3 regions of the Methylocystis sp. H4A genome follow, and region 3 is predicted to be linked to each of the others. Evidence: riboswitches for the same ligand, from Rfam matches in the RefSeq annotation. Region 3 holds a riboswitch; each other region holds the start of a gene.
What was found. A riboswitch is a leader RNA that binds a small molecule or an ion and turns the genes downstream of it on or off. The one in region 3 is predicted to bind fluoride.
Positions count from the first base shown of each region.

Region 1 (9,652 bases), on a different contig from region 3:
GAAATTGATTCAGGTAACAACCGACCCAAAGGGTAGAATCGATCCAAATGAGTATGTTTTCGTCGATTGGGGGCCAGAATTCGCTGTCAATCACCAGGCCGCTTTTCCCAAGCTGAGCATTGCGCCCTTGTCAATATCGCTGGGTCCGCTCGCGTTGACCTTTATACTGAGCGTCGGCGGAGCGGGGTATTTTCGTATTGGCGGTGCGCAGCCATTTTTGGCCGACGGACGGTTGCATCGTGTAAGTCGAGCTCCTGAGTTCTCATATTCCACGTACGCCATCTACGCCACGGGGCGCGAGGATGATGTCATGCAACGCGTCCTTAAGGGATTACGGTTGGTGGCGTCAGGTCACGAGAGGGCGGGAATACCGCCGGCGATCGGTGCGAGAGCGTTGTCGCGAAATTTATCGCAACGATCTCCGTCGAAGAAACGGAGAAAGTCAGCAAGAGGTACTGGTAGCGCAATCGTCGCTCAGAACGACTAGCACGCTGTTGAAACGGCTCTGATGGGGTGGACGCCCCCCGACGGCCTCGATGTGCCAGAGTGGAGGTGTTGAATCTCACTCGAGGGAGGCGTCCATGAAAAAAGTTAGCACTATCGGATTGGATTTGGGGAAGCCAGCCGCGCGCTAATTGCGCCTGCACCCAATTGCGCTGACGACGTCGAATGAATGCGCCGACGCCCACGCCAACCAGGCTGGCGGCCATACCAGCGCCAATGCCCGCAACGATCGCCTCGGCGAAACTGCCGTAGATGGTCCAAACGGCGATCGCGCCAGCAATGGCGCCAACATAGAAGAGCAGGCCGATGAGCGCAGCTTTGCCTTCATTAAGCGACTCGGCTTCGATGTAGGAAATGCGAGGAGCTTCATCGCTGTCCTCGATCTCGACCGAGCGTTTCGATCCAATCTTTTCGCGCGTCTTCGCGTCTTCGGTGAGCAGGCTGATTTCGGATCGATCGAATCCATGAGTCATCAAATAGTCAATGGCGGACTGCAGCTTATCAAGCGAGTCGAACAGGCCTACGGCTTCGGAAAATTCGCGAGACTGTTCGAGCGCAGTCGTTTCATTCGATTCCATGGAGTTCCTCCCGAAGCTCATTACTCTTGAATCGAAGCCGGCCTCTGTGTGCGCCCTTGCCCATCTGAGCGGTCATTTGCCCTGTGATCGGCGTATCAAATATCAGCATGCCCCCGCTTGAAGCCTTCGACAAGGCCAAGCGCTAACGGAGCCCCGGAGAAAAGCTCTTCCCAGGACAGATGCTGCATGAAGCGTCCGCACATAGGCGGGACGATAGCGCCAAGGCCACGCAAAACCAAAAAAGCCTCGCGAGCGCACGTCCGCACGGCGGCTGAGCAGCTGGATCCCGGCTGAAGTTGAAAAAAGGCCCGCGGCCGTGAACCGCGGGCAAAGGAGATTGGAGCGTCGCGATGAAGGCGACGCCGGCCAAATTGCGCCGAGGCGCGCTGAGGCAAGCGTGGCAGTCAGATCATAAGGGTCACGCTTGGCCATTGATGGCGCGACCCCACGCAATGCGCGCATAGGAGCGCATATGCTGAACCAGTCCGATTTTCGCCAACCCTTCAGGAAGCGCGGTTTGACGCCGACGCTGCAGATCGAGCGTGGCGCGTTATGCCGACTATCCGCGGGCCAAACAGGCCCTCGACCGTTTGGGGCTCCTGCTCGACCATCCTCGGGGAAGGAGGAGGCCTTCCGTTGCGATTTATGGCGACAGCGGCATGGGCAAAACCATGATCATGAAGCGATTCCGTGATGAACACCCGCCGGGCTTCAATGCGGTCACGGGAGCGCTCCGAACGCCTGCGCTCGCGATGGAGATGACCAGTCGACCTGGAGAACGCCGCTTCTATGCTGAACTGCTCACGCTTCTTGGCGGGCCGCAGCGTCCGCGCGCAGACATTGCGCAGATGGTGCAGTCCGCATTGCGGATCTCGGTGTTCAAGTTCTTGTTATCGACGAAGTCCACAATATTCTCGCCGGTTCCTATCGCGAACAGAGAGTCGTGCTGAACACCCTTCGATTCTTGAGCAATCGCCTTCAAATCTCGCTTGTTTGCTTTGGCGTCAACGAAGCGCGCGAAGCCATCAGCGGTGACGTTCAACTTGCCCGCCGGTTTGAACAGTTCACGCTGAACCGTTGGGCGGCGGATGAAATTTGAATCGCTCGTCGCGTCCACTCTGCGTAACACGCCGCTACGTAATCCTTCCGTGCTCAGCACGAAATCATTGCGTTGGATGCTGCAGCAACGGGCGCGAACTGGCGCATTCTTACAATTAAGCGCAGCGTGACAGACGGGCTCGCATCGCGGTCAGCGCGTTCCCGGTCGATCATCAGCGCCACGTCGTGGATGGTCTCGAACAGAAAACGGCGCATGAAGCGGCGAAACCACCAGTAGATGGTTTGCCAGGGCGGAAAATCCTTGGGCAGCATGCGCCAGCCGCAGCCGGCGCGGGCGATGTAGCGGATGGCGTTCAAAACCTCGCGTGGGTCGACCGAAGGCTTGCGCCCTCTGCGCGCAGGTGAGGGAAGGAACGGCTCAACGCGCTCCCACTCCTCATCGGTCTAATCCGTCGGGTAACGTTTGGTTTTCTTCTCAATGGCGGCCATCTTGGCGCGATTCGCTCGGGTCCACATCCCTAGCTTGAATCACGCCCCTATCTCCGTCGCAACCATTCTCAAACGGTCTCTCAGGGCTGCTCCATCAGTTCCTCGGCGGAAAGCCGTGCGAGCGATTGTTTGCGCTTCTTGGACGCGTAGCTTGGATAGGCGAGCCAGACGACTCCCGAGAGCAGGATGAACGCCATTGCGCCGAACAGAAAGACGTCGTTGAGCGCGAGGATCGACGCCTGCTGTCGAATGAGCTGCGCCGCGCGGCTCTGCGCGGCGGTGGGCGACATGCCCATCGCCTGCATGCGATCCAGGAAAGTGGCGAGCAGGTCGAGCGAGGCGAAGCGCCGTCCGCCGAAATGATCGGCGAGATCGAGCTGATGGAACGGCGTTCGGCGGAAGAAGAGAACGCCGAGCAGCGAGATGCCCAGGGCGCCGGCCACGGTGCGCAGCATCGCGAGCTCTTCCGCCGCGCGGATCAGTCGTTCGCCGACGAGCCCGGTCATGGCGAGGGTCGCGAGCGGCGCAAAGAACATCGCGAGCGAGAAGCCGAAAAAGAACATCGGCGTCTTGACGTCATCGAAATAGGCGTTCTTGTCGTATTGTCCGAGCCAGACAAAGGTCACTGCGAGACCGATGAAGTTGAGGAACACGATCAGTCGCGCGTCGACGTTCCTCGTGATTTCATGCACGACGGCCGCGGCCGCCATCGCCAGAAAAATCATGATCAGATAGACCATGCCGGCGAGCGAGGACGTGTAGCCGAGCAGCACCTGCAATTGCACGATGAACACCGAGAGCAGGCCCTGAATCACCAGGAAGCCGACGATCGAGCAGAAAGTCGCGATGGCGAAGTTGCGATGCAGAAACAGACGCAGGTCTAGCGCGGGCCGTCGTTCGCCGAACTCCCAAAAGATGAACATCGGCAGCGCCAGCAGCACGACGAGCAGCAGCCATCCGAGGAGAGGCTCCGCGAACCAGTCGAAATCATTGCCCATGTTGAGAATCGTCTGCACGCCGAGCAGCACCGCGGCGAGCAGAATGAAGCCGATCGTATCGAAGCGCGTCATGCGGCGCTGAAAGCCGCGCCGGTAGAACAGCGCGGCAATGATCGCCGCGACGGGCATCACGACCAAGACGTTGGAATAAAATAGCCAGCGCCAGTCGAAATATTCGGCCCAGAAGCCGCCCATGAATACGCCGATGGTGAAGGGCGCCATGCTCATGACGCCCCAGAAGCCGACGCCGAGCGTGCGCTGGTGATCCGGATATTGCGCAAGCGTCACGGATTGGGCGAGCGGAAGGGCGACGCCGCCGGCAAGGCCGAGGAGAAATCGCATCGGCGCGAAAAACCAGATGGTTTCGCTCGCCGCGCACATCAGCGAGAAGATGGCGTAGAACATGAGCGCGCCGATCAGCACGCGATAGTCGCCGAAGCGCCCGGAGAACCACCGCGACAGTGGCAGGCCGAGCGCGATTCCCACCATGTGGTCGGTGGTCGCCCAGGTGCCGAAGCTCGGCGTCACGCCCTGCAGACTGCCGGCGGCATAGGGCGCGAGCACCGTGTAGCCCGGAACGTTCGAGAGCATGACGACATTCGCCGCCCCCGCCGCGCCATTCAGCAGCAGGAATCGCCAGCCTATCATTCGGGCCGGCCTATCCATGATCGCCACCCTCGCTCCGTTCTATAATCGCTACTGGGCGGTATTACGCGACATCATCCGCGGTTGTCGACTAGAGCAACGACGGACTCCGACACAATGTAGAGCAGGGGTCATCAGCCGCAGGCGGTTGAGCGCGAACTCGATCGCCGGGACAAGGATAACTGAATCGGACCTAAGCCTGTCAATGGTGAAAGTAGCAGGAAGAACATCAGACAGGACGCCATCCTTGGGTGAAAGACAGAAAATTGCTCACCGATCACGCAAGCTGCATCTTTGCCGTCTTCATCGGCTAATTGCGTGCCCGTTGTTGGATTCAAAATTGGCGGGTTGATACAAAGGCTTGGCAAAATGGTAACGTGGCTGTTTGCTATCAGTATCAGCCTCAGCATGGCAATTTCCGTAGCGTGAACCTGTCCCATTCAGCAGTCATCTTCGTCCCCGCCGTCGTCATCTGCTGTTTCTTGGTCGGCAAGTCGTTCTGGATCGTATTCCAGACGGTCTGACGCGGCAATCGATCGACGACGTGGAGCGCGGCGCAATGGATTCAGATTGGGTGCCCGGGAAATCCCCTTTGCAAAGGATCGCGCTGTGTCCGATGGGTGCGCTGCGGCAGGCATTCACCATTCGCGAGGCCAGCAGCAATCAGGGCGTTGTGCTGCCTTCCAACGTCCGGGTTACCCAAGCGCCTCGCTCAGCCAGTTGTGCGACATGGTCCGTACGCGCTCATGCTCGGGCTAGACACCTACACCGCCGCGAGTGGTGGAAGCGTCCAGGGCTATCCGGTTTTTCACCATCTTGAGCGTGTGGTGGACGGAGGGATCATCTGGGCGCCCGCCATTGAAGGCGGCGTCGTGCGCACGACCTGCAGCGGTGACTTCGAGTTAGATATCGGTCGGGACATATCCGTTGGTTACACGAGCTATTCCAGCACGGCCGTCGAACTGAATTTTCTGGAGACCTTCACCTTCCGGCTGCCGACGACCTAGGCTTCCGTGGTGCTGGCGCCGGGCATAGACTTCGGATCCATCTGTTTGGGAGAAGCGCTTCTTGGAACCGGGAGGACGCGGCGATGGCAAGGAAGTTTAAGATCGGCGATCATGTGAGCTGGAACTCCGAGGCCGGACGCGTGTCGGGGACTATCATCGCCATTCACATTAGAGATTTCGATTATAAAGGCCACACGCATCACGCGTCGAAAGACGATCCCCAGTACGAAATCAAAAGCGACAAGACAGATCACATCGCAGCGCATAAGGGCGGCGCGCTCGACTATGCATAACGAAGGCCGCGCGTGAAGCTTCCGTTTTTCACCATCGGCCATTCCAACCGAACCCTCGAGGCTTTCATCGGTCTACTGCGCGAAGCCGATATCGCTCTTGTCGCGGACATCAGAACGATTCCGAAGTCACGAACCAATCCACAGTTCGACAAGAACACGCTTCCCGGCGCCTTGGCGGCCGTCGCCATCTCTTATGAACATATGGCTGCCCTCGGTGGCCTTCGTGGAAGGTCACGCGGCATATCTCCGACTGTCAACGCCTTCTGGACGAACGAGAGTTTCCACAACTACGCCGATTATGCGCTTACTGCACAGTTTCAGGCAGGCCTCCAACACCTCTTGGACAGAGGACGCAAGCGGCGCTGTACCATCATGTGTTCGGAAGCCGTATGGTGGCGATGCCACCGCCGCATCGTCGCCGATTATCTTATCGCCAGCGGGGAGACCGTTTTCCACATTATGGGGGAAGGTCGTCTGGAGCCGGCCCATCTCACTCCAGGCGCGGTCATTCAACCTGACGGCGCCGTGATCTATCCGTAGTCCGCCGCTCGCAGCATTGGCAGCGCTTCGACGCCAGAGCTTCGAGCAACGCCTCGATGCTCGCGCCCAAGCGAACAAACCCGGCCACACGCCTAAAGCTAAAAATATTTCTGCATCGGGAACGCAGCACGGAATGGTCGCATCTAATATACAGGGCGCAAGTGCGGAGAAAAACTGAGCGGCAGCTACCGCTCTGCACAGAAATATCGTACCGTCGGGAACCCCCGTAAAATCACGCTGGTGCGATAGCGGAGGCGCTATGAGTTTTAGCGCCTCCGCAGCCCGTTTACGAAGTAATGAGAGCCTATCCAGCGCTTGTGTTGTCGCAGGATGTTTTAGAGCTGACCGTACTCTGCCGCTCGACGTGCTCGGAAGCTTTCTCCTTTCCCCCAAAAAAATCTCGTGCAACGGGAACGCAGCGCGAAAGGGTCGCATCGAATATACGGGGCCGCATCGAGTCGATCACACCGGCCGCTACGCAAACTGATCGACCAAGGAGAACCGTCATGACACGCGTGCAGATGTTCCACCGGGCCGTTAATCGCCGCCTCGCCCTTGCGGGCTTCGCCGCCGCACTTATGGCTACTCCCGTTTTCCGCCCGACCGCCGCCTATTCCGTTAACACCTCGCACACCGAAGCCGCGCAGATCATTCGCAGCCCGAGCGGACTCGCGCTCAATAATGCGATGCGTGAATTGTGGGCTCAGCATATGGAATGGACCTATGCGGCAGTCACGGCCTTGGCCAACGGCTCGCCATCTTTCGACGCCACCGCAGCGCGGCTGATGCAGAACCAGGCCGATATCGGCGACGCTATCAAGCCCTTCTATGGCGATGCAGCTGGTAACGCGCTCACCAAGCTGCTTCAGGAGCATATCGGCGCAGCCGTCGAGGTCGTGAAAGCCGCCAAGGCCGGCGACAAGCCGGCCACCGACAAGGCCGTCGCAGCCGCCTACGCAAACGCGCAGGAAATTGCCGATTTTCTCGCCAAGGCGAACAAGAACTGGCCGCAAACCACGGTACGCGACATGCTCAAGGGGCATATCGACACAACTGTGGTCTACGCCACGGGGCTTTTGCAGGGCAAATATGCCGACGGCATCGCCGAATATGGAAAGGCCGAAGCTCATATGATGATGCTGGCCGATGCCCTGACCAACGGTTTGATCGCCGCCTTCCCAACGAAGTTCGAGAATTAGTCGGACAACGCCAAGGGCGACGACGGAACGGCGCCCCGCCATTGCCCGTACGCCCGGAAAGGAGCCGTGATACTCATCGACGCGTTGATCGCTTTCGCGATGGTCGCGGGCATGATGGAATTGCTGCGCGATCCGGAAGACGCGGCGCGCGCGATCCCTATAGCGGCAGCGCCGGCAAAGGCACGCCGGTAGCCTACCTGTTCAATGAATGGAGGCGAAAATGCAATCACTTCAGCGTCAGGCGGCAAATAGCTTCTCGAAAACCACGCCGGAGGCAGAGCTGATCTCGCGCGCCGCTGACGGTGACGGAGTGGCGTTCGAAGCCATCATGCGACGGCACAACCAGCTTCTGTTCCGTACGGCGCGTAGCATCGTGCACAATGATGCGGAGGCGGAGGATGTCGTCCAGGACGCCTATCTGCGGGCGTGGCGCGCGCTTGGAAACTATCGCGCCGAGAGCAAGCTCTCTACCTGGCTTGTGCGGATCACGACCAATGAAGCGCTCGGCCGCTTGCGGCGAAAGAGTGCCCAGATCATTCCTTTGGAAGCTGCCATGACGCCCCATGAATCTGAAGCCCAGACAGCGCTGAACGATGAGCCTGAGCGTAGCCCAGAACAATCGATGATGCGGGTTCAGATGCGCAAGCTCTTGGAGGCGCGCATCGACCTTCTGCCGGAGGCCTTCCGGACGGTGTTCATGCTGCGCGCGATCGAGGAGATGAGCGTCGAAGAAATCGCCGAGGCGCTGGAGATCCCCGAGGCGACGGTGCGTACGCGCTTCTTCCGAGCTCGCAGCCTGTTGCGCGAAAGCCTTGCCCAGGAGATGGACGCGGGCTTAAGCGACGTTTTCGCCTTCGCCGGCGAGCGGTGCGACCGCATCGTGACCGGTGTCCTCGAACGCTGTAAAGCGGAAGGGCTGGCCAGCGAAGAGTAGCGGCGGGTCGAGAGCCCCGTACCTCAGCCGCATAAGCCTGCTTGATGGAACTATTCGGAAGGGAAGATATGAGGTGGGATAGCCGGACGCTGAATAGGGCATAAGAGGGCCGGAGGCGGTAGACGCAGCCTAAAAACCGGGCGCGCCAACCGTCGCTAGGGGATTTGCGCTGGCGTTGGCAAAAATGGGACCGAGGAATCCGTCCAGATTGAAGGGAAGGGGCGTCCTGCTTATCACGCGTTCCCAAAAGGCGCGCAGGCGCTCGACGCGCTTTTCCAGATGATTGCCGCAAATGATCACGACGTTGATCGCGCCGATCGAAATGCCGGCGAGCCCCTTCGGACAATATCCCCGCCGCGAGCGCCCCGAACGGGCCCGCCTAATAGGCGCCGAGCGCGCCGCCGCCTTGAAAAACCAGCGCGACAACTTCTTTATTCGTCATGCGCTCATGCGCCGCCGCTCCGCATCTTCCGCGCGCGTCGCCCCTGGATCCTCCCATTCCACCGTCGGCGTGTTGCGGCCTTTGCCTTCCACAACTCTGAGCCTATTTTGGACAACGTCGGAAAAGCGCTCCAGATCCGAATTGACCCTTTTTTCTGAACCAGCCTGCCGAGGCAGTGGGAAATCGGATATTCGGCATCTATGTGGCGATGATGGCTCTCTCGGGCCATCTCGACTCGTCCGTGCCGGCCTGCGCGATCGCCGACGTGCCGACCGCTTCCGCGACATGTGGACAGGGCGGATCTGCGCGCTGGCGCCGAGACGATGGATCCATTCGACTACTTCAAATTCCGTTACTACGAGAAGTGGCTCAGCGGCATCCCCATTCCTCGTCGACAAGGGATACCTGCGCGAGGACGAATTAGCCTCGCGGACAAGCGAACTGCGTGGCGAAGCGGCCAGGCCGGACGGCGCTCGGCCAGGGGGACCCGATCGGGCTGAAGCCATCGACGAGCAGATCATCGCATATCTACGCAGCGGCGACAGCCCGCGGCGCGACGTCGCGCATCCGAAGTTCGCCGTCGGGCAGCGGGTCCGGATCGCAAATGTCCCAGCTGGCGCGCACACTCGCCTGCCCGGCTATCTGCGGGGGCGGAGCGGCACGGTGGCGCAGGTGCTCGAAGGCGACTACGCCTACTTCTGGCACACTGGCGACGGCATCGGCGATCCAATGCCCGTCTACATCGTCGAGTTCACGCCGACCGAATTGTGGGGTCCCGCGCGCGGAACCCGGCGCGCAGACGCTTTACGCCGAACTGTTCGAGGCATACTTGGAGGAACCTGCATGAGCGGCCAGTTCAAGTATCCGCAGGACCGCGAGAAGTCCAGCGCGGCCAAAGTCGCTGCGCTGAAATCGCTTCTGATCGAAAACGGCGTCATCACGCCCCAGACCGTCGATAAGGTGC
Region 1 covers NZ_JADNQY010000013.1:7,958-17,609, forward strand. The annotation lists gene IYW40_RS21550 (DUF3600 domain-containing protein) at 324-1,082, opposite strand; partial or broken gene IYW40_RS01725 (TniB family NTP-binding protein) at 1,643-2,266, shown strand; partial or broken gene IYW40_RS01730 (transposase) at 2,328-2,657, opposite strand; gene IYW40_RS01735 (MFS transporter) at 2,711-4,276, opposite strand; fluoride riboswitch at 4,392-4,451, opposite strand; gene IYW40_RS21555 (family 1 encapsulin nanocompartment shell protein) at 4,996-5,280, shown strand; gene IYW40_RS01745 (DUF2945 domain-containing protein) at 5,364-5,573, shown strand; gene IYW40_RS01750 (DUF488 domain-containing protein) at 5,586-6,113, shown strand; gene IYW40_RS01755 (hypothetical protein) at 6,620-7,312, shown strand; gene IYW40_RS01760 (RNA polymerase sigma factor) at 7,533-8,246, shown strand; partial or broken gene IYW40_RS22180 (SH3-like domain-containing protein) at 8,974-9,459, shown strand; partial or broken gene nthA (nitrile hydratase subunit alpha) at 9,532-9,652, shown strand, end outside.
Region 1: linked by a shared signal. The riboswitch ahead of IYW40_RS01735 (MFS transporter) and the one ahead of IYW40_RS03435 (efflux transporter outer membrane subunit) in region 3 are both predicted to bind fluoride.

Region 2 (9,652 bases), on a different contig from region 3:
CAACGCTTCGGCGCAGCTGCTGTTTTTTCAGCTTGAGCTCAATCGGATGGACGACGCCGCGCTGATGGCCGCGGCCGGCAAGGAGCCGCTCTCGCGCTGGAAGCCGTGGCTCGAAGACATCCGCAAGGAGAAGCCGTACGAACTCGAGGACAAGCTCGAAGAGCTGTTCCACGAGAAATATATCTCCGGCGCGGCCGCCTGGAATCGTCTTTTCGACGAGACCATCGCCGGGTTGCGCTTCAAGGTCGCGGGCGAGGAGCTCGCGATCGAGCCCGTGCTCAATTTGATGCAGGATTCGCGCGAAGAGACGCGCCGCGAAGCGGCGCAGGCCATCGGCGTGACGCTCAAAAACAATCTGCGCACCTTCTCGCTCATCACCAATACGTTGGCGAAGGACAAGGAAATCTCGGATCGCTGGCGCGGCTTCCAGGACGTCGCCGATTCGCGCCATCTCTCCAACCGCGTCGAGCGCGAGGTCGTCGAGGCGCTCGCGCAAGCGGTGGAGGCCGCGCATCCCCGCTTGTCGCATCGCTATTACAAGCTCAAGGCGAAATGGTTCGGCAAGGACGCGCTCGACTATTGGGATCGCAGCGCGCCGCTGCCGTCGACGCCGGCCAAGCGCTATTCCTGGCCGGAGGCGCGCGACATCGTGCTCGAGGCTTACGACGGATTTGCGCCGCGCATGGCGGAGATCGCCGGGCGCTTCTTTGAGAAGAACTGGATCGACGCGCCGGTGCGGCCGGGCAAGGCGCCGGGCGCCTTCTCACATCCGACCGTGCCCTCCGCGCATCCCTATGTGCTGCTGAATTTTCAAGGAAAGACGCGGGACGTGATGACGCTCGCGCATGAACTCGGCCATGGCGTGCATCAGGTGCTTGCGGCCCGACAGGGCGCCTTGATGGCGCCGACCCCGCTGACGCTCGCGGAGACGGCGTCCGTCTTCGGCGAAATGCTCACTTTCCGCGCGCTCATCGCGCAAGCGTCGGATAAGGCGCAAAAGCGGGCGCTGCTCGCCTCCAAGGTGGAGGACATGCTCAATACCGTGGTGCGGCAGATGGCGTTTTACGCTTTCGAGCGAAAGGTGCATAACGCGCGACGCGAAGGCGAATTGACCGCAGATCAGATCTGCGAACTATGGATGAGCGTGCAGGCCGAAAGCTTTGGCCCTTCAATCCGCCTGGGCCCCGGCTATGAGACCTTCTGGGCCTATATCCCGCATTTCATCCATTCGCCCTTCTACGTCTACGCCTATGCGTTCGGCGATTGCCTGGTGAATTCGCTCTACGGCGTTTATCAAAAGGCGCATGAAGGATTCGCCGAGCGCTATTTCGCTTTGCTCGAAGCGGGTGGCGCCAAGCCTTACGCCGAGCTTCTCAAGCCTTTCGGATTGGACGCGCGGGATCCGGCGTTCTGGAACATCGGCCTTGAAATGATCGAAGGCCTGATCGCGGAACTCGAAGCGATGGAGGACGCCTAATCGGCGCGTCCAACGCCAAACGAAAACGCCGGCGTTGAGCCGGCGTTTGTTATTGGAAGAAGCTGTTGTCAGGCGCTTAGTTCTGGCCGCCTCTGATCACGATTTTTTCGCCGTCGCAGACGGCTTCGCCCAAGTACACGTTATGAGCGCCCTCGACGGGCTTGCCGGTCCATACGCAATTCTTCTTGGAATCGGAGCGGTCCACGAGTTTGAGCGTGTAAACGCCGCCCGTGAGTTCACCTTCAAGCTTGTAGGTCAGCATGGAGCCGTTATCGAGCTGCATTTCGCTCTTGCCCGAAACCTTGTCGCCTTCCGTCGCGACAGTCCAGGTGCCCTGCGCGCGCTTGATGCCCGCCTTATTCGCTTCGGTCACATTCCACTGCGCGGCATAGGCCGATGCGCTAAAGGCGGCGGCGGCAAGGGCCGTCGTCAAAGCAAGCTTGATCATTGGTTGTGCTCCCATAAAGTGTTGTGATGAGCAGCATATCGGCCGCAGTCCAACTGGGGCTCGTGAAATGCGGCTATCAAGCCTTTTTGCGTCCGTGCGCTTTGGCGCGCGAACGACGGCGGAACATCGCGTGATATCACGCGAGATGTCAATTTATTTTCGCCTTAGCTAACGTTAAGCGTTCGATGTAAGGGACGTCAAATGTTCGAAGAAAAAGCCTGGCGTCGCGTGGACGACTATATCGGCGCGGCGCTGATTTCCAAAGAAGAAGCGCAGGAGGAAACGCTTGCGGCAAATGCGCGCGCTGGCCTGCCCGCGATCGATGTTTCGCCGCCGCAGGGCAAATTGCTGCATCTGCTCGCCTGCGCGATCGGCGCAAGACGCGTTCTCGAAATCGGGACGCTGGGAGGCTACTCGACAACCTGGCTGGCGCGGGCGGTGGGCGAGGGCGGCAAGGTCGTCACCATCGAAGTCGATGCGCGACATGCCGAGGTCGCTCGCGCCAATATTGCCCGTGAAGGCATGAGCGCGCGCGTCGATCTGCGCGTCGGCCCCGCGCTCGAAATGTTGCCGCGGCTTGAATCAGAGCGGGCGCAGCCTTTCGATCTTGCCTTCATCGACGCCGACAAGCCCAACAACGCCGCCTATTTCGATTATGCGCTGAAGCTGTCGCGCCCCGGAGCGCTGATCATCGTCGACAATGTCGTGCGCGAGGGCGCCGTCGCCGACCCTTCGAAAACCGATGGCGGCGCGCTCGGGGCGCGCGCGCTGTTTGACGCCGTCGCCGCGGAAGGGCGGGTTGAAGCGACGGCGGTGCAAACCGTCGGCGCCAAGGGTTGGGATGGATTTCTGATCGCGCGCGTCAAATAGGACGCCTCGTCAGCCGCCTTCAGACGCTCTGTCGAACGCCCGCTTGCCGCGCCGCTTGCGGGGCAAGGGCGCGCCGTCGGCTCCGAACAAGGCTGCTTCGACCTGGTTGCCGCTGTCGTCATAGCGCCAGGAGATACGCGCCGCGCCAAGATCCTTGCGGATCGTCGGCTTACCTTCGGCGTTGAAATAGGCCTCCTCGACCTGATTGCCCTTGGCGTCATAGAAGCGCGCCACCCTGGCTGCGCCCAGGCTTTTGCGCTTCATTGGCCGCCCGTCGGGGTCGAAATAGGTCTCGACGACCTCCACCCGTCCGCGCGTCGGCGCGGGGGCCGCAATGGCTTCAGGCGCGACGCGGATGTCGCCGTCGCTCGCGGCGGTCAGCTTTCCGCTCTGAGAGCAGCGCCGTTCTCCCGAGGCGGCGCTGCGCGCCCGCTTAACGAGGCGCGGCGCCAATTGAGTTTTCTGTTCCATGATCCAAAATCGCTGCGCGGTCCGATGGCTCGTCGCAACCGCCAGTCTGAGAACTGAGCGGCGCGTGCTCTGTGCGATGCACGCTGACAAACGACGGATACGCTGGTCTGACTCTCCCCCGCCGGCGGCATGCCGACATGTCGGGGCGTGACGCCGCATTTCTGCGGCAAGCGTCAGATCAGGACGGGAGGAGCGCGGGAGCCGAGCGGCGGGGTCGACGCCTCTGGAAGACGAGATGTCTCGTCAAAGGCCAGTCCGATCGTCGAATAGGACGCGGCCGGGGGCGTCTCGCCGATGAATGGCGAGGCGGCGGTCGCGCCTCCGAGCGATGCGCAATGCACGACGCAACAGACGTCGCCGTGCCGCGCCGGACGCGCGGGCGTCGCGGGATCTCCGGAAAGCGGTCCGGAAGCCTTGCTAAAGCAGATCGTGTTGGCGAAGAGGCCCGAACCGCGTCCGCTGAACGAAACGCCGACAGCGAGGCCTTGCAAAACAAACAGATAGGCGACGAGCAGCGTGACTGCCGTCGAACTGAACTGCGATGTTTTGACTTCGCTGCGCGCGCTCATAGCCCGTCGAAGCTATTCACTGATCTTGTTAAGGTCAATGGCGACGCCGCGCGCAGGCGGCGATTAAGGGTTTCGCGTCCGAAGTCAGGGGGTCCAGGGCCCCTCGGCTTCCGACGCGCGCTCGTACGCCTTTTGCGCCTCGATGGCGTCGAACACAGCGCGGAGCGCTTCCCTGACGCCGGCGCCGCTCGCCGACGAAAGGAGCAAGGGCGCCGGTTGGCGCTCGCGCGTCTCGGGCCCGGCGGCGGCGATCGCCCGCTTCAGCCGCTCCCGCTGCTTCTTGAGATGATCCGCGTCGACCGCGTCGATCTTTGAAAGCGCGACGATTTCCGGTTTCTCGGCGAGACCGGCGCCATAGGCGGCGAGTTCGCCGCGGATGATCTTGTAATCCTTGCCGGCATGTTCCCCCGTCGCGTCGATAAGATGCAGGAGCGCCCGGCATCGCTCGACATGGCCGAGAAATCGATCGCCGAGGCCGTGGCCCTCATGGGCGCCTTCAATCAGGCCCGGGATGTCCGCCAGCACCAATTCTCTGTCGTCGCTGCGCACGACGCCCAGACCGGGATGCAGCGTCGTAAAGGGATAGTCGGCGATCTTGGGCTTCGCCGCGGTCACCGTCGCCAGGAATGTCGACTTGCCGGCGTTGGGCAGGCCAATCAGCCCGGCGTCGGCGATCAGTTTCAGCCGCAGGATGATGGTGCGCTCCTGGCCCTCGAGGCCAGGATTGGCGCGGCGCGGCGCCCGATTGGTCGAGGTGGTGAAATGCGCGTTGCCGAAGCCGCCATTGCCGCCTTTGCAGATGACGACGCGCTGCCCCACCTCCGTCATGTCGGCGATGAGGGTTTCCCCATCCTCCTCGAAGATTTGCGTCCCGACCGGCACTTTCAGCACGGCGTCGGCGCCGCGCCCGCCGGCGCGGTTCTTGCCCATGCCGTGGCCGCCGGTCTTGGCCTTGAAGTGCTGCTGGTAGCGATAATCGATCAGCGTATTCAGCCCGGCGACGCACTCCGCGACGACGTCGCCGCCGCGTCCGCCGTCGCCGCCGTCCGGCCCGCCGAATTCGATGAACTTCTCGCGCCGAAAGGAGACGGATCCCGCGCCGCCGTCGCCGGAGCGGACAAAAACGCGGGCCTGGTCGAGGAATTTCATCTGCCGCTCACGGTGAAAAGAATCGCGGCCGGCGGGCGCCGAACAGCGTGTGCGCTTCGCCGCGCTTTAATTCGAAAAGCTCGACTTCCATTTCGCCGCCGCGCGCGGGCGCCGGCCGCATGCCGCGGCCCGTGCGGTGGAAACCGAGCTTCTCATGCACGTGCAACGAGGAGCGATTGTCCGGCCGCGCCGAGGAGACGATCCGATCCAGCGAGGTGATTCCGAAGGCGAGGTCGATGAGGGCCCTGGCCGCCTCGGTCGTATAGCCTTGTCCCCAATAGGGCTTGCCGAGCCAGAATCCGAACGTCGCCGAGCCGCGGCGATCCGCGCCATGAAGGCTCACAAGCCCGATCGGCTCGTTGGGCCTATTCTTCGGGGTGACGACGAGATGGAGGCCGCCGCCGGCGCCGTTCTCCTCGCGCACCGATGCGATGAACGCGTTGGCGTCGTGCGGCGCGTAAGGATGCGGGATGCTGGCCGTCATCAGCGCGACGTCGGGATCGCCGACGTGCTGGCGAATCTCATCGGCGTCGGCGGCGCGCGGCCAACGCAGCCACAGTCGCTCAGTCTCCAGCCGGAAAACGTCGTCGCGGGTAATTTCGGGAAACATTGATTGCTCCAAGCGACATCGGAAATATTGGCCCAAGAGCCTGAAAGGAGAGCGCTCCCCACTGGCCCTTCACGGCGCTTCCGGACATCTCGCCTGAAACGTTCCCGCCTGAATTCGCGAGAGAGGTAGTCGAGACGACTTCCGCCGGAAGGCCGGCGGCGGGTCGTCCCCTACCGCCTTACTCGGCTGCTGCGGCGGGCGCCGGCGCCACCGATACGCTGGCGCGTCCGCCGCTGGACTTGAATTCGACGACTCCTTCGACGAGCGCAAAAAGCGTGTGGTCCTTGCCCATGCCGACATTGCGGCCCGGGCGCCACTTCGTGCCGCGTTGGCGCACGATAATATTGCCGCCGATGACGGCTTCCCCGCCGAATTTCTTGACGCCGAGGCGCCGGCCGTCCGAATCGCGGCCGTTGCGCGACGAGCCGCCTGCCTTTTTGTGAGCCATGGTCTTGCTCCGACTATCCTGCGCGGCGACTGGGCCGCTCGATTTCTATTACGCGAGAGGGCGATCAGCTCTCGATCGCGGTGATTCTCACAAGCGTCAGGTCCTGACGATGGCCGCGCTTGCGCTTTGAATTCTGCCGACGACGCTTTTTGAAGGCGATCGACTTGGGGCTGCGCGTCTGCTCGGCGATCTCGCCGGAGACTTTCGCGCCGGCGATCGTCGGGGCGCCGACCTTCGGGCTGTCGCCGCCCAGCATGAGCACTTCGTCGAAAGTGACGGCGTCGCCCGGCGCGCCGTCGAGCGCCATGACGGTGATCACGTCCCCCGCGGCGACGCTATATTGCTTGCCGCCGGTTTTGATGACTGCGAACATCTTTTTTTCCTGTGTTCGTCCCGACGCTGGCGTCTCCGCCGGCCGGCTTCTTGGCAGTTAGTGGCTTCGCCTCGAATTTGCGCCAGGCGCAAACGAAAAGCGCGGCGAAACCGCCGCGCCGAAGCGACGTTCATCTACCCTTCAAAGCCGGCGACTGTCAATATGTGGGGCGGCCAGAAAAAAGGCGGGGCGCTGTCGATTTCGGTTTCAATAGAGATTGGCTTTCTATTGCATCTGAGGCGTCGACTCTCTTGTCGCGATCCAGATGACGTGCCGGGCGCCACCGCGTTGGCCGTTGGCGCGCACCTTGACTTCATCCACGCGGAACCCGGCTTTGCGGAGGCGCGACGTGAAATTCCGATCCGGCCCCGATGACCAGACGGCCAACACCCCATCATGGCGCAGCGCCTTGCGGGCCGCTTTCAATCCCTCGATATCGTAAAGTCCGTCATTGGCTTCGCGAGTCAGGCCCTCGGGGCCATTATCGACATCGAGAAGGATTGCGTCATAAGTCGAGCGGCCAGACCGGATCAGGCGCCCAACGTCACCTTCCTCGATGCTGACGCGCGGATCCGTCAGGCTGGCGCCGAAGACTTCCGCCATCGGACCGCGCGCCCAGGCCACGACCGCCGGAATGAGTTCGGCGACAACGATCCGCGCTTTCGCGCCGAGTACAGTGAGCGCGGCGCGCAGAGTGAAGCCCATCCCCAGCCCGCCAATCAGAACACGCGGCTGTGGGCGCGCCTGAATTCTCTCGCAAGAGAGCGTGGCGAGCGCCTCCTCCGAGCCACTGAGGCGACTGTTCATCAGTTCGATATTGCCCAACGTGATCGAGAATTCTGCGCCGCGACGCTTGAGGCGGAGTTCGCCCTCGCCGCCCGGTATCGGCGCTGTGTCGAGCAGGGTCCACGGAATCACTGATCCTCTCCGTTTCCTTGGGAAGCGCTTCATGCGACGACATGCGATGACCTCAATGCGCTAAATTCTGCAGTTCGGGCACAGGCCGCAAAGCGCCAATCCCGGACTATCGCTTCGCCCACAAACAGTTCCTCGACCGCCGTTCGCCAAATTTCATTTGCAAATTGCTGCCGCATCTCCACGCCAGGCTGGAGTTCGAACCCTTCACGAAAAATGGCGCAGCAGCGACACGCCGGCGAGGAGGCCGGCAATCGCAAGTCCGATTGACGCCACGACATAGAAGGCCGCCATCGCCAGTTCGCCGCGTTCGTAAAGCAAAACCGTCTCGAGCGAGAACGCCGAAAAGGTGGTGAAGCCGCCAAGAATCCCGGTCGTGAGGAACAGGCGCCAGTTCTGGGACGCCTCGCCCTGAAAGGCGAAATAACCCACGATCACGCCCATCAGGAACGAGCCAAGCACGTTCACGGCCAGCGTCCCGAAGGGAAAACCGACGCCGATCAGTCGGGCAAGAAGAAGATTGACCCCGTGGCGCGCGGCCGCGGCCAGTCCCCCGCCAGCAAATACGATGAAGAAGCCCATGACGTCGTCCTTTCCAACAGGCGGACGACAAACATGCTGCGGCAGGCGGCGTTTTAGGCGCGCCCCTCCCGCAGGACGCGCGTCCTTGCGGCAGGAGCCATCAGCCTCATCAGGCGGTTACCGGGAGCCCCATCCCGTGTGGGAGCCAGCATAGTCGAGCCGGCGCAAACGATCAACGCCGTCGCTGGCCGCCGACAGGGCTTCGAACTCTGGTTAATTTCAGCTCACTCTCAGCCGTCATGACCGGCCTTGTGCCGGGCATCCACGCCGGTCAGCCGCGAAACGCTTCGCGCGGAGACGGCAGGTTCGGCTCATATCCTCACATTTGCCTCGCGTCATCGCGTGGATGGCCGCGACAAGCGCGGCCATGACGCGGTGAGATGACCCCTCCCTGGATTCGGAGCGCCCTGCAGCCGCCGTCGCCGTCGCGGGAACGCTCGCCGGTCCGAGGCGTTATCCCTCCGTTACGAAAGCATTTTTTGGAGAATTGCTATGTATTTACGCCTTGGCTTGCGCCTCTGCGCGCTCCTCGCTTCGACGCTCTTCGTATTCTTTGCTCCCGCGCCCGCCTCGGCCGCCAAGGTCGGTGAGATGTGCGCAGGCATCGCCGGCATTCAATGCGACACAGGCTTGTGGTGCGACCCCGAGCCGGGCCAATGCCGCGGAGCCGACATCGCGGGCAAGTGTGTGGAGGTTCCAAAGATATGCACCAAGGACTATCGCCCGGTGTGCGGCTGTGACGATAAAACCTATGGTAACGACTGCACGCGTCGCGCCGCCAAGGTCGCGAAAAAGTCCGACGGCGAGTGCCCGAAACCTTACAGGTGAGACTGGTGGCTGAGATCTGGCGCCGGCGCGGCGCAATCGTGCCGCGCCATTGCTTCGGCTAGTTGAGGCAGCCGCTGGCCTGCATCTGAGCGATCCAGATCGCGCAGGCCGCCTGAGAGCGCTCGTGACGGTGGTGACGGCGGGAGCCGCCGCCATAGCCGTCGTCGCCGCCAAATCCGCCGTAGCCGCCATCGCCATCATAGTCGCCGGGATCGCCGCCGAAATCTGCGCCGGGATAGCCACGGCGATAGGCTTGGCCGTAACCTTGGCCGTATCCTTGCCCGTAACCCGGACCATAACCGCCATGCCCGCCGCGCCCGTACTGATGCTGGCGCATGCATTTGTTGTAGTTTTCGGCGATCGCGAAGCACAGCGGCGCATTGGCCGCCTGGGCGATCGGCGCGAAGAGGATGCCGAGCGCGCAAGCCGCGCCGACGATAGGATAGGTCACGAGCCGCATGCGGGCGTTTTCCTTGTTTGCGCCCCCCAGCGCTTTTGCCGAAGTATCCTCACGCGCGCCGGCTGAAACCAAGCTGAACAGTCTTGTCTCAGCGTTGCGCCCCGATCACCAGCCGGCGATGCGTCGGCAGGACGAATCGCCCGCGCCAAAGGCGTAATGATCGCCGCAGGCGAAGGCCACCGGCGGTTCGCCGGTCTGCTCGAAGATGTCGTAGCCCTGCTTCAGATTGTGCCAGAACTCGGTCCAGTGCTGATAATTGCCGCCCGCGCCGACGAAGGCGAGCCAGCTGCCGCCGGTTTCCCGAGCGATCGCATGCTCCGTTAAGCGGAAGGGAAAAATGTGCACCTGCACTTCGCGCTGGCCGGCGCGCATCGCCGCTTCGACGAAGGCGTAGATTTCCTCGATGCCGCGGTCGGTCATGGCGAAGCAGCCGACCGACTTGCACGCGCCAT
Region 2 covers NZ_JADNQY010000025.1:216,925-226,576, forward strand. The annotation lists gene IYW40_RS12535 (M3 family oligoendopeptidase) at 1-1,477, shown strand, start outside; gene IYW40_RS12540 (hypothetical protein) at 1,554-1,925, opposite strand; gene IYW40_RS12545 (O-methyltransferase) at 2,127-2,795, shown strand; gene IYW40_RS12550 (hypothetical protein) at 2,805-3,266, opposite strand; gene IYW40_RS12555 (DUF2946 family protein) at 3,440-3,835, opposite strand; gene obgE (GTPase ObgE) at 3,920-4,984, opposite strand; gene IYW40_RS12565 (GNAT family N-acetyltransferase) at 4,992-5,594, opposite strand; gene rpmA (50S ribosomal protein L27) at 5,773-6,042, opposite strand; gene rplU (50S ribosomal protein L21) at 6,107-6,415, opposite strand; gene IYW40_RS12580 (spermidine synthase) at 6,641-7,333, opposite strand; gene crcB (fluoride efflux transporter CrcB) at 7,538-7,912, opposite strand; fluoride riboswitch at 7,997-8,058, opposite strand; gene IYW40_RS12590 (Kazal-type serine protease inhibitor family protein) at 8,504-8,740, shown strand; gene IYW40_RS12595 (hypothetical protein) at 8,799-9,200, opposite strand; gene IYW40_RS12600 (murein L,D-transpeptidase family protein) at 9,306-9,652, opposite strand, start outside.
Region 2: linked by a shared signal. The riboswitch ahead of crcB (fluoride efflux transporter CrcB) and the one ahead of IYW40_RS03435 (efflux transporter outer membrane subunit) in region 3 are both predicted to bind fluoride.

Region 3 (9,652 bases):
ACGTCGTCACTCTTGAAAGCGCCATAGGAAATGGCGCTTTGCACCGTGAGCTTGTTCATCGTCAGCGTGCCGGTTTTGTCGCTGCACAGCACGTCGACCCCGGCAAGCTCCTCGATCGCATTCAGGCGCGAAACAATGGCCTTCTGCAAAGAGAGCGCATAGGCGCCGATCGCCATCGTCACGGACATGACCGCCGGCAGCGCGACCGGAATCGATGCGATCAACAGCACCAGCACATATTGGGCGATGGAGCCAACGCGATCCCAGCTCCAGTCGTCCGGCGCGATGACTTCCCGATAGAGCTGCGCGCCGACGAGGATCAGCGCCAGAAAAAATGCGAGCACGAGAAGAAAATCGCCGACCTCCGTCACCGCGCGCTGCGAATGCGAAACGGCGCCGGCGGCGCCGACGAGCTTCGCGGTGCGCCCGAAGAAGGTGCGCTCGCCCGTCGCCGTGACCACGCCAGTCATGGCGCCTTGTTTAGCAATTGCGCCCGCATAGGCGTCGTCGCCGATTTTCTTGGAGACCGGCAGCGATTCGCCGGTGAGCGCCGCCTGATCGCAGCTCAAATAATCGCCTTCAATGAGCAGGAGATCCGCGGGGATGATCTGGCCCGCGGCGACGCTGACGATATCGCCCGGCGTCAGTTCGATGGCGGGGATCGTCGTCCAGGCGCCGTCGCGCATCACACGCGCGCGGGGCGCGAGGTTTTTCTTTAGCGCCGCGAGCGCGTTCGCCGCCTTGTTGTCCTGCCAGAAGCCGACCACGGCGTTATAGAGAAGAAGACCCGCGACGACGCCGAAATCCGGCCAATCCCGCCGCACGGCGGAGATGACGGCGGCGGCTTCAATAAGGAACGGCAGCGGTCCCCAGAAATAGTTGAGCAGACGGCGCCACTTGCTTTCCGTCTTGTCCTCTAGCGCGTTTGGGCCGTATTCCGCGAGCCGCCGCGCCGCTTCGGCGGCGGTGAGGCCGCTCTCTGTCGTCTTCAGCGTCTCAAGTCGCTGCGAGATTCTGACCTGCGCCGGATCTAGGGAAAGCGGTGGCGAAGATTGGCCCGCCGGCGATTTCGCGCTGACGTCCGGCATGCTTGCTCTCCCTATCAGATCATCAAAATATCCGAACCGAATCTTACGGCGTGATCCGAGTCGCGCCAAGAGACTCGCTCAAAAAGGCAAGCGCGAGTCGAAATTAACCGTGCACAGCTTATTCGGCGGCTGTGCAGGCGGCGCCGTCGTTGGACGCGCCTATGGCGTTATCCTTGACGATCTTGTCGGCGCGCGCCTTCGCATCTGCGAGATCCTTGTCATAGACGTCGGTCAGATATTCATTCGTCGTCGTCTTGACGATCGAGTGATTCGGCGATTGCAGCGGGCCGGACACATTAATCGAGGCGACCGTCGACAGGCCGGGACGCAAGGGCTGTTTCTCGAGTTCGTCCGCCCGCAGGGCGATCCGCACCGGAATGCGCTGAACGATTCGAATGAAGTTGCCGGTCGCGTTATCGGGGGGAAGAGCCGCAAAGACGGCGCCGGAGCCCGGAACGAGCCCCGCCACTTCTCCGTGGTAGATGTGTTCCGATCCGTAGAGATCGACCTTGATGAGCGCCGGCTGCCCGGGACGAACCCGGGCCATCCTGTTTTCCCAAAGATTCGCTTCGACCCAGAGATGGTCGAGCGGCACGATGTTGAGAATGGCGTCGCCGGGGCGCACCCGCTTGCCGACCTGAACGCTGCGCTTGGCGACATAGCCGGTCGCCGGCGCCCGAATGTTCTGGCGCACGAACTCGACGTAAGCGTCGTTATATCGCGCCTTGGCGGCCTCGATGTCGGGATGGTTCATCCGCGTCACGCCGACGACGCGCGCCTCGACCGACTGGTATTCCGCCTGCGCTTCCCGCAGATCGGCTTCCAGCGCGGCGAGTTGGTCCTCGGTATTCTGCAGCACCTGTCGCGACGCGGCGCCGCTCAGCGTGGCCTCGCGGTATCTTGCGAGATCGTGGCGCGTCCTGTCGCGAAGCGCGGCGCGGGAAATGACCTTCTGGCAGAGCTGGCGGCGCTGCGCGTAAAGCGCGCCCACGCCGCGAACCGCGCGGCCGAGTTCGGCCTCCGCCTGCGCGAGCGCCGCTCTTGCGCGTTGGCCGTCGAGGCGAACGAGCACGTCGCCTTTCTTGACGAGCTGCGTTTCTTCCGCGAGCACGGCGGCCACGACACCCGTCGCGTCCGCCTGAACCGGGATGATGTTGCCGGTGATGAAGGCGTTGTCCGTCGTCACCCAGTCGCGGTCGTAAAAATACCATCGCGAGAAAGCGATCAGCGCGCCGGCAAGAACTGCGGCAACGACGATCTTGAGCAGAAATTCTCTGCGGGAGCGGATGCTTTTGCGGGATAGCGCCATCGATGGGGTTCGCGTTCTTCTGATAGAGGCGTGGCGCGTTCAGCCGCCGCCAAGCGACTGGATTGTCTCGACGGCCGGCGTCAAAGGGTCGGTTTCGGGCGCCGGCTTCGGCGCGGCCGGCGGCGGACCATCGGCATAGCCGCCGCCCAGCGCCTGATACAAGTCGACGGCGGCGATCAGCCTGTCGCCTTCAAGCGCGCGCTGCGCGAAGCCGGACTCGAGAAGATCAACACGCTCGGCGACGGTTTCGCGGCGATCCTTAATGCCGTCGCGCAGCCGCGATTGCGCGAGGTCATATTGCACGCGCGCCACGCGCAGGTACCGACTTTGCGCCTCATATTCGGCGCGCGCGCGCTTGAGATTGGCGATGGCGTCGGCGACCTGCTGCGCCGCTTGCAGCAGCGTCTCATTATATGAGTCGACCGCCTGATCATAATCGGCGCGCTGGAACTCCAGATTTCCGCTGAGGCGGCCGCCCTGAAAAATGGGCAGGCGAACTCCGGGCGAGACCGCGTAGCCGATCGCCGATGGCGTGAAGAGATAGCCCGCGAGCTTGCTGATCTTCGTCGAGGTCACCGAGCCTTCGAAGCCGCCGGTGATCGCAAGATCGATCGAGGGAAGAAACATTGTTTTGGCGACGTGAACCCGGGCCGCCGCCGCCTCGGCGCGGCGCAGCGCGGCGGCGAGATCGGGACGGTGCGCGAGCAGTTCAAGCGGCAGGCTGCGTGGCAGCGGCGGCGACGCTGGCGCTGGCGCGCTTCGACCGGCGTAAAGGTCGCGTGCGGCGTCGGGTCCTTCGCCCATGAGCCGAGCGAGCGCGTCCTTCTGCAGCGTCACCAGCGCCTGCGCGGCCGCTTCGCGCCGGACGGCGTTTTCGAATTCGGCGCGGGCGATCTGCACCCCGTCCAAGGAGTCGAGTCCGGTGCGAAAGCGGGTTTCAGCAAGCGCAACCAAATCGCGGCGCAGACGCGTCAAAGCTCTGGCGACCTCGAGCTGGCGCGCCGCGGCGTAGCCGCGCAGATAGGCGCGCGCGACCGAGGCGGTCAGCAGCAGGCGCGCCTGCTGCAATTCGGCCTCCTGCGCCGCCGACTCGCCGATCGCCGAGTCGAGCAGAGCCCGGTTTTTCTGCCAGAAATCCAGCTCCCAGGTCAGCGCAAGCGGATTGATGAAGGCCATGGTCTTCTGCAATCCGCCCTGCGCCGGATTGTAGGAGGCCACGACGCCATGCAGAGGATTGCGCGACTGCCGCATGCCGAAGGTCGCCTGGACTTCCGGCAGGAGCCTGGCGCCGGCGACCTGCACGATGGCGTCCGCGCCGCGCAGAGTGTCTTCCGCTTTCTTGAGGCTTTGATTGTCGCGCAAGGCCTTGTCGATGACGCCGTCAAGCTCCGCGCTGCGGAAGGCGCGCCACCATTCCTCGCGGGGCCAAGCCGTTTCGCCAGCGGCGGCTTTCAAGCCGGATCTGGCCAGCGTGCGCTCCATGGCCGGCGCGCCCAGAAATTGGGCGCGCTCAACCGGCGTCGTAGGCGCGCAGCCGGCGAGAAAAAGCGCGATCGGGGTTCCGCAGCACAGCCATCGCCGCCGCGTCCAGAGCCGAATCACGCCGATGCCCCAAGCGGCTATAATTCCGCGGGGGCGCAGGCGGCAAGGCGCACGACGGGGTGCGGGCTCTCTAAGCAACAGACACTCCTACCCTGCGCCGACGATCTTATGAACGCGGCGGCGAGTTCGCAGGAGTCATCAGCCTTTCGGCGGTTATCGGGGGAACCCCATCCCCATCCGTTAAAACTTAGTTTACGACAGAGCTACCGGTCAATAAGTCCAGATGGCGACCTCGCGCGCTATCCCCAGAGCTCCGGCCCCGGCGGCAGGAGAGTCGATCCCTCGTAGCACAGCCCGGGGACGCGGTCGCGGGCCAGAAGCAGAGGCCCGTCGAGGTCGACGAAGGAGGCGATCTGCCCCACGAGGACGGCTGGCGCCATGGCGAGAGACGTCCCCACCATGCAGCCCGCCATGATGGAAAAGCCCATCTCCTGCGCCGCGCGCGCCAGCGCCAGCGCTTCGGTCAGGCCGCCGGTCTTGTCCAGCTTGATGTTGATCGCGTCGTAGCGGCCCTTGAGCGGCGCGAGCGAGGCGCGGTCGTGCACGCTTTCGTCGGCGCAGATCGGCACGGGGCGCGGCATGGTCGCGAGAATGTCGTCGCGGCCCGCCGGCAGTGGCTGCTCAATGAGCGAGACGCCGTAATCGGCGCAAGCGGCGAGCTGGCGGGGAAGGGTTTCAGCCGTCCAGGATTCGTTGGCGTCGACGATGAGGGTTGAGTTGGGGGCGCCGGCGCGCACCGCGGCGAGGCGCGTTTCGTCGCCCTCGCCGGCGAGCTTGATCTTCAAGAGCGGGCGGTCGGACGCCCTTTCCGCCGCGGCGCGCATCTGATCGGGCGCGCCGACCGAGATCGTGAAGGCCGTCACGAGCGGCGAGAGCGCCTCGAAACCTGCCGCGACATGGGCTGGAACGCCCGAAAGCTTGGCCTCGAGGTCCCAGAGGGCGCAATCGAGCGCATTGCGCGCCGCCCCCGCCGGCAGCAGGCGCTGCAAGTCGGCGCGATCGGCCCCGGCTTCGAGGGCGTCGCGCGCGCTTTCAATTGTGGCGACGACGCTTTCGGCGCTTTCGCCATAGCGTGCATAGGGCACGCATTCGCCGCGACCGACGCCGCCGCCTTGAGCCAAAGTCGCGGTCACGACGACGGCTTCGGTCTTGGCGCCGCGCGAGATCACGAAGCTGCCGGCGATCGGGTAACTCTCTATGGCGACAGATAGTTTTCGCTTCAAATCTCTCTCCGGCGCCCACGTCGCGCGGCTGGAATTGGCGCTTGCGATGTGCGCCGACGCGCTTGCTGACGTCAATTCACGAAGTTATGACGTTTTTGCAAGAGGCGGCTTTATAAGCGGCGGCGCGCCGGCCCGCGTCAGCGGCGCGCCACAATCGTCGGATAGGATGACGCCATCAATGAGCCGATTACTGACTCCAGCGCGGAGCGAAGCCCGATGACCGTCGCGGCGATGCAGCGTCCGCCCAACGTCGCGCGCCAGTCCTCGGCGGCGGGCGTGCGCCTTGCGCTTTCGGGCGACTGGACGCTCTTCGCCTCTCAGCGCCTGGAGGAGGAGGGGAGTCGAATTGTCGAGGAGGCGCGCCTCGATCGCAGGGTCGCGATCGATCTTTCGCAAATCTCGCAACTCGACACGGCTGGCGCCTGGCTGATCAATCGCGCGCGGCATGATCTCGCGGGCCGCGACGTCGCTGTCACGCTCGAACATGTGCGCCCTGAATTTGCGACCCTGCTCGAAGAAACACATTATCGCGACTTCGTTGCGCCCTCGCGGCCGCGGTTCAATGTCATCTTCGCTCTGCTTGCAGACTTCGGCGAATCGATCGTGGATGCGCTTCGCGAATTTCACCGCGGCGTCGCCTTTCTCGGCGAATTCGTCTCCTCGATGATCTATGTGGCCGCCAATCCGCGGCGGTTCAGGCTCACTTCGCTCGTCGCGCAAATTGAGCTGGTCGGCTTTCGCAGCGTCCCGATCATCGTGTTGATCAACATTCTGGTCGGCGGCATCGTCGCCCAACAGGGCATCTTTCAATTGCTCAAATTCGGCGCGTCCAGCTACTCGGTCAGCCTGATTGGCATTCTTGTCTTGCGCGAACTCGGCGTGCTGCTCACCTCGATCATGATTGCCGGCCGCTCAGGCTCGGCGATCACCGCCGAACTCGGCTCGATGAAAATGCGCGAGGAGATCGATGCGCTACTGGTGATGGGGCTTTCGCCGATCGAGGTGCTCATCGCGCCGCGCGTGCTCGGTCTCGTGATCTCTCTGCCGATTTTGACCTTCATCGCCGACATAGCGGCGCTCTTTGGCGGCATGGTCGTTTCCTGGTGGTACGGGGGGATCAGCCCGGTGGCGTTCGCGTCACTGCTCAAAGAGGCTATTGCGCTGCATACGTTTCTTGTCGGCATCATCAAAGCGCCCTTCATGGCGCTGGTCATTGGCCTCATCGCCTCGATGGACGGTCTCGCGACGCAGGGCTCCGCCGAATCGCTGGGCCGTCAGGTCACCTCCTCGGTGGTGAAATCGATCTTTATGGTCATTGTGATGGATGGGTTGTTCGCCGTGTTTTTTGCGGCGATCGACTATTGAGCGCGGCGATGACCAGTTCCTCGGCTCATGCCAACGACGTCGCTCAACAGCGCCTCAACCGCGATGTCATCATCAGCGTGCGCGACCTCGTCGTCGGCTTTGGCGACAAAACCATCATGAAAGGGCTCAGCCTCGACGTTTACCGCGGCGAGGTGCTCGGCTTCGTCGGAGGATCTGGGCAGGGAAAATCGGTGCTGACCCGCGCGATTCTCGGACTCACGCCGACGCGAGGCGGCGCCATTCGGGTTTTTGGGCAGGATCGCGACGCGCTCGCGCCGCTTGAGCGGCGTGCGCTGGAACAGCGTTGGGGCGTGCTGTTTCAGAACGGCGCGCTGTTTTCGGGCCTCACGGTAAAGCAGAACATTCAGATGCCGATGCGCGAAATGCGCGACATCTCTCAGCGACTGATGGACGAGCTGGCCATGCTGAAGCTCGAGCTTGTTGGCCTTAGTCCCGACGCCGCGGACAAATTTCCGTCAGAATTGTCGGGCGGCATGGTGAAGCGCGCGGCCCTGGCGCGCGCCTTGGCGCTTGATCCCGAGCTTGTGTTCCTGGACGAGCCGACATCGGGACTTGATCCGATCAGCGCCGCCGAATTTGACGCGCTGATCGGCACGCTGCAGCAGACCCTCGGGCTGACCGTGTTTATGGTGACGCACGATCTCGACAGCCTGTATTCTATCTGCGACAGGGTGGCCGCGCTCGCTGAAGGCCGGGTCATCGCCGCAGGGCCGCTGGAAACCTTGCTCGCGTCCGACCATCCGTGGCTGAAAGCCTATTTCCACGGCGTGCGCGGCGGCAGACTGACTGCGGCGCGCGTCGAGCAGAAGGACGAACAATGGAAACCCGCGCCAACTACGCCCTGATCGGCGCTTTCACGCTGGCGGTCGCCTTTGCCGCCTTTCTCTTCGTCTACTGGTTTTCCGGACCGAGCCAGCTTGGCCGACAGGAAACGTTCCAGATTGTCTTCACCGCGGTTTCAGGGCTGACCCGTGGCTCCTCGGTGCTGTTCAACGGCGTGAAAGTCGGCGAGGTCACGCATCTTGGCATTTCCGAACAAGATCCAAGCAAGGTCGACGTGCTCGTCAGGATCGACAGCAGAACGCCGGTCAAGACCGACACGCGCGCGCGTCTCGAGACGCGGGGCTTTACGGGCGTTTCCGACGTCCTGCTGGTCGGCGGCACGCCCGGCGCGCCGGCTCTGACGGCGCAAGTCGGCCAGAAGTATCCCCAAATTCAGGCCGAGCGCTCCGAAATCCAAAATTTGCTGGTCAACGTTCAGAGCCTATCGACGAAGGCCGCCGAACTCCTCACGAAACTCGACAAGCTGATTGACGATAACGGGCCGGCCATCACCGCGACGCTCAAAAACGCTGAAATCGTCAGCAAGACTCTCGCCGACAACTCCGCTTCGATCACAAGCTTCATCCGCGACGCATCCGATGTCGCGCAGTCGCTAAAGCCGGCTGCGGCGCGGCTCGACAAGGTCCTCGCGGCCGGCGAAAAGACGATCAAGGCGATTGACCCCAAGCAGATCAAGGCGATCGCCGGCAATATCGCCGGGGCTTCGGAACGCATCAATCGTTTCGCCGGGACGGGGCTGCGGGAATATGAACAGCTTGCGGTGGATGGGCGCAAGGCCGTCGACACGTTCGATCGCACGCTGCGTTCCGTTGAGAAAAACCCCTCACAATTCATCTTCGGGCCGTCTCAGTCCGTGCCGGAGTATCAGGGCCGCTAATTCAATCCAAGGCGTGGCTTTAAGCCGATGCGCGGATCGTTTAGAAGGACGACGCGCCCGACGGGGCGCGCGGGCGAAATGGGGCGACGAGTCGGCATGAAACTGAAGGCGTCCACTGCGACGCAACGAAAGGTCGCGCAGGCCACGGCGATCGCATCGCTTGCGTTTCTCGCGGCCGCCTGCGCCCAAGCGCCCCGCGAGACGTTCGATCTGACGACCGAGACGGGCGTTTTGCGAAGCGTCGCGTTGCGCAGCGGCCCGGCGGTCTTCGTGCCTGAACCCGCAGCGATCGCGCCGACCTCGTCAGATCGCATCGTGATCCGCGCCGGCGATGACAGCGTGGCCGTTCTTCCCGGCGTGCAGTGGTCGGATCCGATGCCGCTTCTTTTTCAGCGCCGCTTGATCGAAGCGCTACAGCAGTGCGGTCTTTCAGCCTCTTCCAACTTTGGCGGGCAAACACAACTGCAAACGGACGTGCGACGCTTCGAGATCGACATCGCCCGCAATCTCGCCGTCATTGAAGTTTCCGTCCAGCTCGTCGACTCGGGCAGCGGCCGGGCGAAGGCGGCGCGAATCTTCGTCGAAGAGGCTCCGGCCTCGGAGCACATCGGCTCGCCAGCCGCGCGGACCCTCAGCGACGCTGCGGCGCGTATCGCGCTGCGCATCGGCCAATGGACGCGCGCTCGGCTATAGCGACGCCGGCAGGGCGCAATCGCTCAATCCGGTATCGAACCTTCCCACAGCATAATGTTCAGGCACGCGAGAAACGCGCCGCTTTGCGACGCAGCTTTAGACGCGCTCGACCAGTCTTCCGCCTCGTCTCGCGTCAAGACGCCCGCGGACACGCAGTTCTCCGTCACGCGCGCGAGGTCGAAAATGATCTCCGCCGCGTCGAGGCTTCTGACGACGAGCGCATGCGCCCGGCAGTCGATGTTTTCGACGCCGCACTTTTGCAGCAGAACGCCGATCTCTCGGCCGATGTAGGGATTGGCGAAAGACTTCTCCCATAGTCCCGCCAGCTTCGCCCCGGTTTCGAGCTTCCCGTTGTAGACGAAATATGTTCCCCAATCGGGCTCGGCGACGACGATTCTGCCGCCCTTGCGCGTCACCCGGACCATTTCGCGCAGCGCCTCGATGGGGGCGCTGATGTGCTGCAAGGAGCGATCGATTCGAGCGCCGTCGAACTGGCGATCGCCGAAGGGCAGGCGGCGGGAGTCGCCGCCGACGAAAAGCGCGTTGGGAAGCCCCCGCGCCCGCTCTCGCGCCAGGCCGAGAAAGCCATGCGCCGAATCGAGCCCGAAGACGTCGGCGCGCGGGAAGCGCC
Region 3 covers NZ_JADNQY010000016.1:82,111-91,762, reverse strand. The annotation lists gene IYW40_RS03445 (plasma-membrane proton-efflux P-type ATPase) at 1-1,088, opposite strand, end outside; gene IYW40_RS03440 (HlyD family efflux transporter periplasmic adaptor subunit) at 1,207-2,397, opposite strand; gene IYW40_RS03435 (efflux transporter outer membrane subunit) at 2,437-3,999, opposite strand; fluoride riboswitch at 4,122-4,183, opposite strand; gene dgcA (N-acetyl-D-Glu racemase DgcA) at 4,239-5,222, opposite strand; gene IYW40_RS03425 (MlaE family lipid ABC transporter permease subunit) at 5,439-6,587, shown strand; gene IYW40_RS03420 (ATP-binding cassette domain-containing protein) at 6,596-7,453, shown strand; gene IYW40_RS03415 (MlaD family protein) at 7,426-8,328, shown strand; gene IYW40_RS03410 (ABC-type transport auxiliary lipoprotein family protein) at 8,425-9,021, shown strand; gene IYW40_RS03405 (methyltransferase domain-containing protein) at 9,045-9,652, opposite strand, start outside.